Regions from separate parts of the Dickeya fangzhongdai genome, predicted to be linked through region 1. Evidence: predicted binding sites of a transcription regulator. Region 1 holds the regulator's gene; each other region holds the start of a gene.

Region 1 (3,145 bases):
CGTACAAAACCAAGATCATTTCGTTTTATCAGTCGTTCCACGGTCGTACGCTGTTCACCGTTTCCGTCGGCGGCCAGCCGAAATACGCCGATGGTTTCGGCCCGAAACCGGCGGACATCGTGCACGTGCCGTTTAACGATCTGGATGCGGTAAAAGCGGTGATGGATGACCACACCTGCGCGGTGGTACTGGAACCGATTCAGGGCGAAGGCGGCATCACGCCTGCCACGCCGGCGTTTCTCAAAGGGGTTCGCGAGCTGTGCGACCAGTATCAGGCGCTGCTGGTGTTTGATGAAGTGCAGTGCGGCATGGGCCGCAGCGGCAAGCTGTTCTCTTATATGCATTACGGCATCACGCCGGACATTCTGACCACCGCCAAAGCGCTGGGCGGCGGTTTCCCGATCAGCGCGATGCTGACTACGGAAGAGATCGCGTCGGTAATGGCGGTCGGCACCCACGGCACGACTTACGGCGGCAATCCGTTGGCCTGCGCCGTGGCGGAAGCGGCGCTGGATGTGATCAATACGCCGGAAGTGTTGTCCGGAGTGGTGGATCGCCATGCGCGCTTTGTGTCCGCGCTGGAGAGTATCAACGCGCAGTACGATATTTTCGACGAAATCCGCGGCATGGGGCTGCTGCTGGGCGCGCAGCTGAAACCGGCCTGGCATGGCCGCGCCCGGGATTTCCTGGCGGCATCGGCGGATCTGGGGTTGATGGTTCTGGTGGCGGGGCCGGACGTGATTCGCTTCGTGCCGTCGCTGGTGATTACCCCGGAAGAGATCGATCAAGGCATGGCGCTGTTCGGAAAAGCAGTGGAGCGGGTGGTGAAAGGCGCGTAAGCCGCGGTTTTTCTTTCCACTAAAACGACAAGAGCGTGCCTGGGCACGCTCTTTTTGATCCGGCTGATGTTGATCCGGTGGATGATAATCAGCGGGTGCCGTACACCACGATGGTTTTACCGTGGGCGGAAATCAGGTTCTGATCTTCCAGCATTTTCAGGATACGACCGACGGTTTCGCGGGAACAGCCGACAATCTGGCCGATCTCCTGTCGGGTGATCTTGATCTGCATGCCGTCCGGGTGGGTCATGGCGTCCGGCTGCTTGGCCAGGTTGAGCAGGGTTTGCGCGATACGACCGGTAACGTCGAGGAACGCCAGGTTGCCGACTTTCTGCGAGGTCACCTGCAGGCGGCGCGCCATCTGCGAGGACAACCGCATCAGAATATCCGGGTTGACCTGAATCAGCTGGCGGAATTTTTTATAGGAAATCTCAGCGACTTCGCAGGCAGTCTTCGCCCGGACCCACGCACTGCGTTCCTGCCCATCTTCGAACAAGCCAAGTTCGCCGATAAAATCGCCCTGATTCAGATAAGAAAGAATCATTTCCTTGCCTTCTTCATCCTTGATCAGCACGGCAACCGAGCCTTTCACGATGTAGTAAAGCGTCTCTGCTTTTTCACCCTGATGAATCAGAGTGCTCTTCGATGGGTACTTGTGAATGTGGCAATGAGAAAGGAACCATTCGAGAGTCGGGTCTGTTTGCGGTTTGCCGAGAACCATTCGCTGTTATCCTCTGTTGTAATTCACTGCGCAAATCACAGGGCTCAGAGTTCCCTGTACGGCGTGATAACATAGTTATAATTCAATTCCGTCCTGGCGGAATGACGTCAGGGAATAAATATACTGAGGCTGTCTATCGGATGACGCCAGTAAGCCGGCTGCGGGTCTTGCAGAGGCTCAACATACACCGGTTTACTTCTTCGTTTGTAACACAGGTTGAGTGTAGTGTCTTGTGTTGTCTCGCTTCAGCATGATTAAGCTCTGATTATCAGGCTTTTTTGTACATAAGCGGTGTAAAATTTCAAAAATAATTGATTGAGGGCAAACTTATGCAGGCTCGGGTGAAATGGGTTGAAGGGTTAACGTTTCTTGGCGAATCCGCGTCCGGACATCAGTTGCTGATGGACGGTAACGCCGGCGATAAAGCCCCCAGCCCGATGGAAATGGTGCTGATGGCGGCAGGCGGGTGCAGCGCCATTGATGTGGTGTCTATCCTGCAGAAAGGCCGTCATGATGTGGCGGACTGCGAAGTGCGTCTGACCTCTGAACGCCGTGCGGAAGCGCCGCGCCTGTTCACCGCCATCAACCTGCACTTTATCGTTACCGGCAAGGGGCTGAACGACAAGGCGGTAGAGCGCGCGGTGTCGCTGTCGGCGGAGAAATACTGCTCCGTGGCGCTGATGCTGGAGAAGGCGGTGACGATTACCCACAGCCATGAAGTGATCGCGCTCGACTGAATTGCCTGCACGCGGCGGCTAACTTCACCGCCCGCCGCGTCGCTTAATCAATATGATTACCTTCTACTAACCGCTGCACCAGCGGCATCATGATCAACTCCATCGCCAGCCCCATTTTGCCGCCCGGCACCACCAGCGTGTTGATGTGGGAAATGAACGAACCCTGCAGCATCGCCAGCAGGTAGGGATAATCAATGTGGTCCAGCCCCTGAAAGTGGATGACCACAAAACTTTCGTCCATCGACGGAATGGCTTTGGCGGCAAACGGGTTGGAGGTGTCCACCGTCGGCACGCGCTGAAAGTTGATATGCGTGCGGGAAAACTGCGGAGTGATGTGGGTGATGTAATCTTCCATCGAACGTACGACGGAATCCATTACCGCTTCGCGGGAGTGACCGCGCTCGTTGATATCGCGCACCAGCTTTTGAATCCACTCCAGGTTGACGATCGGCACCACGCCGACCAGCAGGTCGACATGCTGCGCCACATCGTGCTGGTCGGTGACTACGCCGCCGTGCAACCCTTCGTAGAACAACAGATCGGTCGGTTCCGGCATCGGCTCCCACGGGGTGAAGGTGCCCGGCACCTGATTGTAGGGAATCGCCTCGTCGTAAGTGTGCAGGTATTTGCGGGTCTGGCCGGTGCCGCTGTGGCCGTATTCGATAAAGGAGTGTTCTAGCTGGCAGAAGTCGTTCGCTTCCGGCCCGAAATAGCTGATGTGGCGGCCCAAATCCCGCGCCTTGCGGATCGCCATATCCATTTCCGGCCGGGTGTAACGGTGATAGCTGTCGCCATCCACCAACGCGGCGCGAAGATTCAGTTGCTGGAAAATCTTGCGAAACGCCAGA
Region 2 (3,145 bases), 500 kb from region 1:
CGCAGCGGTCAGGCGCCATCGGCAGGTGGCGGTTGATGACCACGATCGGCACCGTGGATTGCTCCAGCAGCGCCATCAGCGCCGCGTCGGACATGTGGCGGGTATAGAGCACAATGGCGTCGCAGCGGCGATCGGTCAGCAGTTGCACCGCCTGTTGTTCGTCTTCCGGCGTGTCGTGGCCGTCGGTAACGATCAGGTGCTTGCCGCTGGTTTCGGTGCGTTCCGCCGCCCGGCGCAGCAAACGGCCGAAATAGGGGCCGTCGAAATTGGATACCACCAGCCCAAGGCTGTTTGAGCTACGTTGCGCCAGCGATCGCGCCAGAAAGTTGGGGCGATAGCCCAATTCTTCCATCGCTTTGAACACGGCATCGCGCGTGCTTTGCTTCACCTGACCCGTACCGTTCAGCACCCGTGATACCGTTGCTTTGGATACGCCGGCATGCCTTGCCACATCAAGCATGGTCATCATGGTTTGCACCTTCCCTGTTTTTACCGAAGTCTGTCACAGAGTTGTTATCAATCTTTGTCACATACTAGCACACTGGCACAGCGTCAGTGGGGCAGGCGCAGAATATCTCTCTGCCGGCGCGGCGTCGTCAGGCCGACGGGCGCTCAAACAGTTCTTTGCGCAGCAGCACCAGCTCTTCGGCCAGATCGTGGCATAACATGGCGGTCATCAGATGATCCTGCGCGTGCACCATGATCAGATTGACCGGCACCTTGCCTTCGCCTTCATCCAGCCCGATCAGCCGGGTCTGGATAAGGTGGGCCGCTTTCGCCGCTTCCTTCGAGGCCTGCAACTGTGCGTCGGCCTGCGTCCAGTCCTGCCCGCGGGCGGCCTGAATCGCCATCATGGCGCTGGAACGGGCTTCTCCGGCGTTGATCAGTAACTCCATCACGGTCTGTTCCATATCGAATTCCATCGCATTGTCCTCTTGGTATGCCAAATTTGATGTTTGCCATGTTATTGGAATTCCAATATTGGCTTGTGAGAACAATGTCACAGAAAAATTATTCATTTGTTTTATTTTTTGGCATGCCAAACGCGAAAGCGCTGAACCTGCCGTCCATTCTTCCGCGCGTAACGGCCACTACGGGGGCGATAGCCCCTGATAACAACAACCCCTGAAAATGCAGGTAAATCAAAGAGGTGGAGTTATGTCATTCAAGGATCAGGCCATCGATTCATTGGGATCGTTCGCCAACCAGTTCAACAGCCTGAGATACATCATGGCGATCAAAGCCTCGTTCATCACGCTGATGCCGGTGATCATCGTGGGCGCTTTCTCCGTGCTGATTTCCAATATGGTGCTTGACCCCAGGAACGGACTGGCGAGTTTCGCCATGTTCTCATTTCTGGCGCCGCTCAAGCCGATCATGAGCGGCATTAACTATGCCACGCTGAACTTTCTCACCATCGGCGCCGTGTTTCTGATCGGCATCGAGCTGGGGCGCATCAACGGCTCCCGCGGGCTGTTCCCCGGCTTGCTGGCGGTGATCTGCTTCATTTCCATCACTCCCACCACCATCGATATGGTGATCAACGGACAGACTTTGCCGGTGAAAGACGTGCTGGCGCGCCAGTTTTCCGACACCAAGAGCCTGTTCCTCGGCATGTTTATCGCCATTCTATCAGTCGAAATCTATTCGAAGCTGGAGTCGGTGGACCGGTTGCGCATCAAGATGCCGGACAGCGTGCCGCCGAATGTGTCGGCGTCGTTTTCGGCGTTGATCCCGGCGATCATCACCGTGACGCTGGTGGCGACCTTCGGTTTTACCTTCCAGAAAGTGACCGGCATGTACCTGTATGACGCCATCTATATGGTGGTGCAGCAGCCGCTGGAGTCGGTGGTGCAGAGCCTGCCGGGGCTGTTGATCCTGATGTTCGTCGCGCAGCTGTTCTGGGTGATCGGTATTCACGGCAACCAGATGATCAAGCCGATCCGCGAACCGCTGCTGCTGGGGGCCATCGCGGTGAACATGACCGCGTTCGAGCAAGGCCATGAGGTGCCGAACATCATCACCATGCCGTTCTGGGACGTGTACATGAGCATCGGCGGGTCCGGCCTGACCATCGGTCTGCTGCTGGCGGTGATGATCGCCTCCAAACGCCGGGAGATGAAAGAGATCGCCAAAATCTCTTTCGGGCCGTGCGTGTTCAACATCAACGAGCCGGTGATCTTCGGCATGCCGATCATGCTCAACCCGATTCTGGCTATTCCGTTCATCATCACGCCGCTGGTGACCGGCACCATCGGTTACTTCGCCACCAGCATGGGCTTTGCCGGTAAAGCGGTGGTGATGGTGCCCTGGACCACGCCGCCCATCATCAACGCCTGGCTGTCCACCGCCGGTTCTATGGGCGCGGTAGCGACGCAGATTGTCTGCATCATCGTCGCCACCCTGATTTACCTGCCGTTCGTCAAAGTGGCGTCCCGTCGCGCCGAGCAGGCGCAGCGTGAAGCGGAAGCCGGACAGGTCAGTGCAGCGAAAAACTAGCGAATCGAAACACGAAGCGAATCGAAAAATGAAAGGGAGACAGGCATGAGCAAGGTATCAATGACCCTTCCCGAGGGCTTCATTCTGGGGGCGGCGGCGTCCGCCTGGCAGACAGAGGGATGGTCGGGTAAGAAAGCCGGGCAGGATTCCTATCTGGACTTGTGGTACAAGCGCGACCGTCAGGTGTGGCACAACGGCTACGGCCCGGCGGTGGCTACCGACTTCTACAACCGCTACCGCGAAGATGTGGCGCTGATGAAGCAAACCGGGCTGACCCATTTCCGCACCTCCATCAACTGGTCGCGCTTTATGCTGGACTACGAGAACGGTGTGGTGGATGAAGAATACGCCGCCTACATCGACAACCTGATCGACGAAATGCATCGGCAGGGCATCGAACCGATGCTGTGTCTGGAGCACTATGAACTGCCGGCGGTGCTGTTCGAGAAATATCAGGGCTGGTCGTCCAAACAGGTGGTGGAGTGGTTTGTACAGTACGCCGACGCGGTGTTCGCCCGCTATGCCGGCAAGGTTAAACGCTGGTTCACCTTCAACGAGCCTGTCGTGGTGCAGACTCGCGTCTATCTGGACGCGGCGCGCTATCCCTACCAGCAGGACACCGGCGTCTGGATGCAGTGGAACCACC
Region 3 (3,145 bases), 1.2 Mb from region 1:
CGTAGTTGCCGCTGAAATCGATCACTTTACCCGGAGTGATTTCCACAATGCGGGTCGCCAGCGAGCTGACGAATTCACGGTCGTGAGACACAAACAGCAGCGTGCCCTGATACATCTCCAGCGACATGTTCAGCGACTCGATGGATTCCATATCCAGGTGGTTGGTCGGTTCGTCCATCACCAGAACGTTCGGTTTTTCCATCATCAGCTTACCGAACAGCATCCGACCCTTTTCACCCCCGGACAGCACCTTGACCTTTTTACGGATGTCGTCCTGAGAAAACAGCAGACGCCCCAGCACGCTACGCACCGCCTGTTCGTCGTCATTCTCCTGTTTCCACTGGCTCATCCAGTCAAACACGGTGAGATCGCCATCAAACTCGTACTCGTGATCCTGCGCGTAGTAACCGATACGGACGTTTTCCGACCATTTGGCCATGCCGGATTCCGGCGTCAGTTCACCAACCAGCGTTTTCAGCAGGGTGGATTTGCCGATCCCGTTAGTACCGAGAATCGCCACCTTCTCCCCCACTTCCACCAGCATTTTCAACTGGCTGAACAGCGGACCGTTATCAAAGCCTTTGGTCAGCCCGTCGATTTCCAGCGCGTTACGGAACAGTTTCTTGTCCTGTTCGAAACGGATGAATGGGTTCTGACGGCTGGACGCTTTCACTTCCTCCAGCTGGATTTTATCTATCTGACGGGCGCGGGAAGTCGCCTGACGCGATTTGGACGCGTTGGCGCTAAAGCGGCTGACAAACGACTGCAGTTCGGCAATCTGCGCCTTCTTCTTGGCGTTGTCCGCCAGCAGACGCTCGCGCGCTTGCGTCGCCGCCGTCATGTACTCGTCGTAGTTGCCGGGATAGATACGCAATTCGCCGTAATCCAGGTCCGCCATATGGGTGCAGACCATGTTCAGGAAGTGACGGTCATGGGAAATGATGATCATGGTGCTGTTGCGCTCGTTCAGCACCTGCTCCAGCCAGCGGATGGTATCGATGTCCAGGTTGTTGGTCGGTTCATCCAGCAGCAGAATATCCGGATTGGAAAACAGCGCCTGCGCCAACAAGACACGCAGCTTCCAGCCTGGCGCCACTTCGCTCATCGGCCCGTAATGTTGCTCCAGCGGGATCCCCACGCCCAGCAGCAGTTCGCCGGCGCGCGATTCAGCGCTGTAACCATCCATTTCGCCGTATTTGACTTCCAGATCCGCGACCCGATAGCCATCTTCCTCGCTCATTTCACTCAGCGCATAAATACGGTCGCGTTCTTCTTTGACTTCCCACAGTTCGGCGTGCCCCATGATCACCGTATCCAGCACGCTGTATTGCTCAAACGCGAACTGATCCTGACGCAGTTTGCCGATACGCTCATTCGGGTCGATGGCGACATTGCCTGCGCTCGGCGCCAGATCGCCGCCGAGGATCTTCATGAATGTGGATTTGCCGCAGCCGTTAGCGCCGATCAATCCATAGCGGTTACCGCCGCCAAATTTGACAGAAATGTTTTCAAACAACGGCTTACTGCCGAATTGCATCGTAATATTATTGGTTACCAGCACAGCACTTACTCGATTCGGAATGTGATTTGGCGCGCATTATGCCACAAGCGAAACACAGAATCCCGGCGATTATTGAACGTTTTTTAATCAGGCGCGGATTTGATGCCCGCCGCAGCGACATCAGCGTGCGATCACGCCTGACGACAGACACGACAACATCTTGTTAACCGTACATAATGAGCTCTGCTCCCGATCGCAGAAGGAAAGATCAGATGCCGTCATCACGCCGTTTTAAACAGGTCGATGTGTTCAGCCATCATCCCGCCAAAGGCAATCCGCTGGCCGTCATTCTCGACGCCGACGGCCTCAGCGATGAACAGATGCAGGCCATCGCCCGCTGGACTAATTTGTCGGAAACTACCTTTGTGCTGCCGCCGGACGATCCGCTGGCTGATTATCGGGTGCGTATTTTCACCCCGTCGGCAGAATTGCCGTTCGCCGGGCATCCGACGCTGGGAACCGCGCACGCGTTACTGGAATCCGGCCTGACGCCGCATGTGCCGCATCAGGTGATCCAGCAATGCGGCGTCGGGCTGGTGCCGGTGGCTATCGGCGATAACGGCCAGCTCGCCTTTCGCGCGCCGGACGTCACGATGACTGAGCTCGATCCTCAGTATGACGCGTTGCTCGACAGCGCCATCGGAAGCCATCTGCGTCATCCGAATCATCGTCCCGTCAACGTGCAGATGGGTATCCGCTGGCTGACGGTGCGGATGGAAAGCGCGCGCGCCTGTCTGGAGGCGCGCCCGGACGCCACGCATCTACAACGATTGCAGCAACTCGGACAGACCGACGGCGTAGCGATTTACGGCCCGCATGACCACGCCGGTCCCGCCGATTATGAAGTACGGGCCTTCTTTGTCATGAATGATGCGCTGGTGGAAGATCCGGTAACCGGCAGCGCCAACGCCTGTATTGCCAGAGTGATTCAGCACAGCCCGTTGCCGGAGCAGGCAGACCACACGCTCGGTTATCGGGTACGTCAGGGCACCATGCTGTACCGGGACGGCCGGGTCAATGTTTCCTACATTGACGGCCAGCCGTGGATTGGCGGCCTCAGCAACACCTTGATTAACGGGCATATTACTCTCTAGCACGCGGCTCCGCCCGCTGACAGGCCGCCAGAACGGCGGCCTGTTATTCCTCCGACAATGCCATCGCCTTCAAAATAATGTGACTTTCATCACGAAAAAGTTGAAATAGCGTTCCTTATCTATTATTATCAAAACCGTGATGAACATCACACAAAACCTCAACGACGATAATGGAGACACCACATGAACGCATTCATCAGCTTCTTCAAAAAACTGGGCGACATCTACGTAAGTTACTGCGAACGTATCGGTTCCATCATCAGCCCGTTTTAACATGAGCGCCGTAAACTAAAAGCCGCCCCAATCATCCAGACGAGGCGGCTTTAGTTTTTTCACTCCCTTCCGGCAAATATCCCGCAGTCTTCTTCATTCCTGTATCTGATTTCTTCCTGGTCACTTCGTTGACGATGTTTGGCCCTTTTGCGTTTGCGGCAGCACAATCTCGACATTTTCCATCATCCCCTGATCCTCATGGTCCAGAATGTGGCAA
Region 4 (3,145 bases), 210 kb from region 1:
GGTCCAGAATCTGTTCATCATCTTTAATGGCGGCAACGGATTTCAATGTCGCCGTGGCAGTTTCGGAGAATTCCGTAGCAACGCGAACGTCGCTTGGTACCGGAATATCACAGGTTTCCAGCAGTTTCTTCGCTTCCGGAATCAGTTCTGCTTCATACAGCGATTTACCGACGTTATGGCCCTGAGCGGCCACGAAGGTATTGGCGATACCGCCGCCGACGATCAGCTGGTCAGCGATTTTGGACAGCGAGTCCAGCACGGTCAGTTTAGTGGAAACTTTAGAACCGCCCACGATAGCGACCATCGGACGGGCCGGGTTGCCCAGCGCTTTGCCCAGCGCTTCCAGTTCGTCGGACAGCAGCGGACCGGCACAGGCGATCGGCGCGAATTTGCCCACGCCGTGGGTAGAAGCCTGGGCGCGGTGCGCGGTACCGAACGCATCCATCACGAACACGTCGCACAGCGCGGCGTATTTTTTGGACAGGACTTCGTCGTCTTTCTTCTCGCCTTTGTTGAAGCGGACGTTTTCCAGCACCACCAGTTCGCCTTCCGCCACGTCAACGCCGTCCAGGTAGTCTTTCGCCAGACGCACCGGTGAAGACAGGCGATCTTTCAGGTAGTTCACGACCGGCAGCAGGGAGAATTCTTCGTTGTACTCACCTTCGGTCGGACGGCCCAGGTGGGATGTCACCATCACGCGGGCACCCTGCTTCAGGGCGATTTCAATGGTCGGCAGGGAAGCGCGGATACGGGCGTCAGACGTCACTTTGCCATCTTTAACCGGCACGTTCAGATCCGCACGGATCAGCACGCGTTTGCCAGCCAGATCCAGGTCGGTCATCTTAATTACAGCCATGGTGAATCCTCTTGTTGATTCTCTTTAAAGTTGCTTGAGTGAGGCGTCGGTCTCCCGGCGCCGCCTATCAGAAACCGCAGGCCGCCATCGCCCGAGTTGTATCCAACATCCGGTTGGCAAAGCCCCATTCGTTATCGCACCAGACCAGCGTCTTGATCAGATGCCCTCCGCTGACCCGGGTTTGCGTTCCATCCACAATCGCGCTATGCGGGTCATGGTTGAAATCCACGGAAACCAACGGCAAATCGGTATAGTCAACTATACCACGAAATGTATTCTGCGCTGATTGACGAAACAGCGTATTGATTTCACTTACGTTTACCGCGTTTTTCACACTGACGCTCAGGTCAATGGCCGTCACATTGATGGTCGGCACCCGCACCGAAATCGCCTCAAAACGGTCTTCAAATTTCGGAAAGAAACGGGTAATGCCCACCGCCAGTTTGGTGTCCACCGGGATGATCGACTGGCTGGCCGCACGGGTGCGCCTCAGGTCATGGTGATAAGCGTCAATCACCGGCTGGTCGTTCATCGATGCATGGATCGTGGTGACAGTGCCGCTCTCGATGCCGTACGCATCGTCCAGCAGCTTGATAATCGGAATAATACAGTTGGTGGTGCAGGACGCGTTGGACACCAGACGGTGAACCGGCTGCAAATCCGGATGGTTGACGCCGTACACGATGGTGGCGTCGAGATCCGGCGCGCCGGGGTGGGAGAACAACACTTTCTTCGCCCCCGCCGCCAGATGGGCTTCGCCATCGGCGCGACTGCCATATACCCCGCTGCAATCCAGCACGATATCGACGCCAAGCTCCCCCCACGGCAGGGAACGAAGGTCCGGCTCATGCAACAGGCGGATAGTGTCATCCCCTACCGACAAACGATCGCATTCCTGACGCACATCCCACGAAAAGCGGCCATGACTGCTGTCGTATTTAAGCAGGTGGGCAATCCCTTCGGCGTTGGCCAGTTCGTTAATCGCCACTACCGCAATCTCGGCCCGCCGACCGGACTCATACAACGCGCGCAGTACGCTACGACCTATGCGACCAAAACCGTTTATCGCAATACGGATTGTCATGAAATTCCCTGTGTAGTGATAAAAGCATCGCGCATCATAGAATAATCAGTACGTCGTCAGGAATAAACCGCTTGTTGCGCGCGGTGGGCTGCGAACCGAATCCTATTGGGATCCCGACGGCCAAATGCTGTCACACCAACAACTGAAACGCTTCAGCTAGCATAAACGAATTGCCGGTCAAAGGAAATATGGCGACAGGGCGGATGCCAGAAGAGTGATCTGCGTCAAAAAATTACCGCACGGTTTGCTACCAAAAAGCTGACGGGATCAAAAAAGGCCGGGAGACGATCCCGGCCTTGCATGAGAGGCTAACAAAGCGATGTGCTTATTTCAGCAGCGCTTTCGCCTTCGCTACCACGTTGTCGGTGGTGAAGCCAAATACGTCGAACAGTTTTTCTGCCGGCGCGGATTCGCCAAAGCTTTCCATACCGACAATCGCGCCATTCAGACCGACATATTTGTACCAGTAGTCAGCGATGCTGGCTTCGATCGCCACACGGGCAGCCACAGCAGACGGCAGTACCGCTTCACGGTAGGCTGCATCCTGTTTGTCGAACGCATCGGTAGACGGCATGGACACCACGCGCGCCTTAACGCCTTCGTCGGTCAGTTTCTGCCAGGCGGCAACCGCCAGTTCCACTTCAGAACCGGTCGCGATCAGAATCAGCTGCGGCTGGCCGCCGCTGTCTTTCAGCACATAGGCGCCTTTGGCGACGTCCGCCAACTGCTGAGCGGTACGATCCTGCTGCGCCAGGTTCTGACGAGACAGGATCAGCGCCGTCGGGCCGTCTTTGCGCTCAATGGCGTATTTCCAGGCCACCGCGGTTTCTACCTGATCCGCCGGGCGCCAGGTGCTCATGTTCGGCGTCACGCGCAGGCTGGCCAGCTGTTCCACCGGCTGGTGGGTCGGGCCGTCTTCGCCCAGCCCGATAGAGTCGTGGGTGTAGACATAGATGCTGCGCACTTTCATCAGCGCCGCCATACGTACCGCGTTACGGGCATATTCAACGAACATCAGGAAGGTCGCGGTGTACGGCACGAAGCCGCCGTGCAGCGAGATACCGTTGGCGATAGCGGTCATGCCGAATTCGCGCACGCCGTAGTGGATGTAGTTGCCTGCCGGGTCTTCATTCAAGGCTTTGGAACCGGACCAAATGGTCAGGTTGCTCGGCGCCAGGTCGGCGGAACCGCCCAGGAATTCCGGC

The links. Region 1 encodes CRP, which controls carbon source genes, mostly activating them, when cyclic AMP is high. Its sites were predicted from a motif close to ATGTGANNNNNNTCACAT; they were not measured.
Region 2: the regulator CRP is predicted to act here: its motif matches at 989-1,006, upstream of CVE23_RS18155 (PTS sugar transporter subunit IIC).
Region 3: the regulator CRP is predicted to act here: its motif matches at 1,581-1,598, upstream of CVE23_RS14685 (ABC-F family ATPase).
Region 4: the regulator CRP is predicted to act here: its motif matches at 2,153-2,170, upstream of epd (erythrose-4-phosphate dehydrogenase).

Annotation. Positions count from the first base shown of each region.
Region 1 is NZ_CP025003.1:4,541,023-4,544,167, reverse strand. Features, by position in the region: gene argD (bifunctional acetylornithine/succinyldiaminopimelate transaminase) at 1-839, shown strand, start outside; gene crp (cAMP-activated global transcriptional regulator CRP) at 928-1,560, opposite strand; gene CVE23_RS20410 (OsmC family protein) at 1,890-2,297, shown strand; gene CVE23_RS20405 (phosphoribulokinase) at 2,341-3,145, opposite strand, start outside.
Region 2 is NZ_CP025003.1:4,043,214-4,046,358, reverse strand. Features, by position in the region: gene CVE23_RS18165 (LacI family DNA-binding transcriptional regulator) at 1-469, opposite strand, end outside; gene CVE23_RS18160 (PTS lactose/cellobiose transporter subunit IIA) at 597-923, opposite strand; gene CVE23_RS18155 (PTS sugar transporter subunit IIC) at 1,159-2,499, shown strand; gene CVE23_RS18150 (glycoside hydrolase family 1 protein) at 2,545-3,145, shown strand, end outside.
Region 3 is NZ_CP025003.1:3,315,501-3,318,645, forward strand. Features, by position in the region: gene CVE23_RS14685 (ABC-F family ATPase) at 1-1,561, opposite strand, end outside; gene CVE23_RS14690 (PhzF family phenazine biosynthesis protein) at 1,774-2,655, shown strand; gene CVE23_RS14695 (multicopper oxidase family protein) at 3,049-3,145, opposite strand, start outside.
Region 4 is NZ_CP025003.1:4,330,222-4,333,366, forward strand. Features, by position in the region: gene pgk (phosphoglycerate kinase) at 1-856, opposite strand, end outside; gene epd (erythrose-4-phosphate dehydrogenase) at 924-1,940, opposite strand; gene tkt (transketolase) at 2,266-3,145, opposite strand, start outside.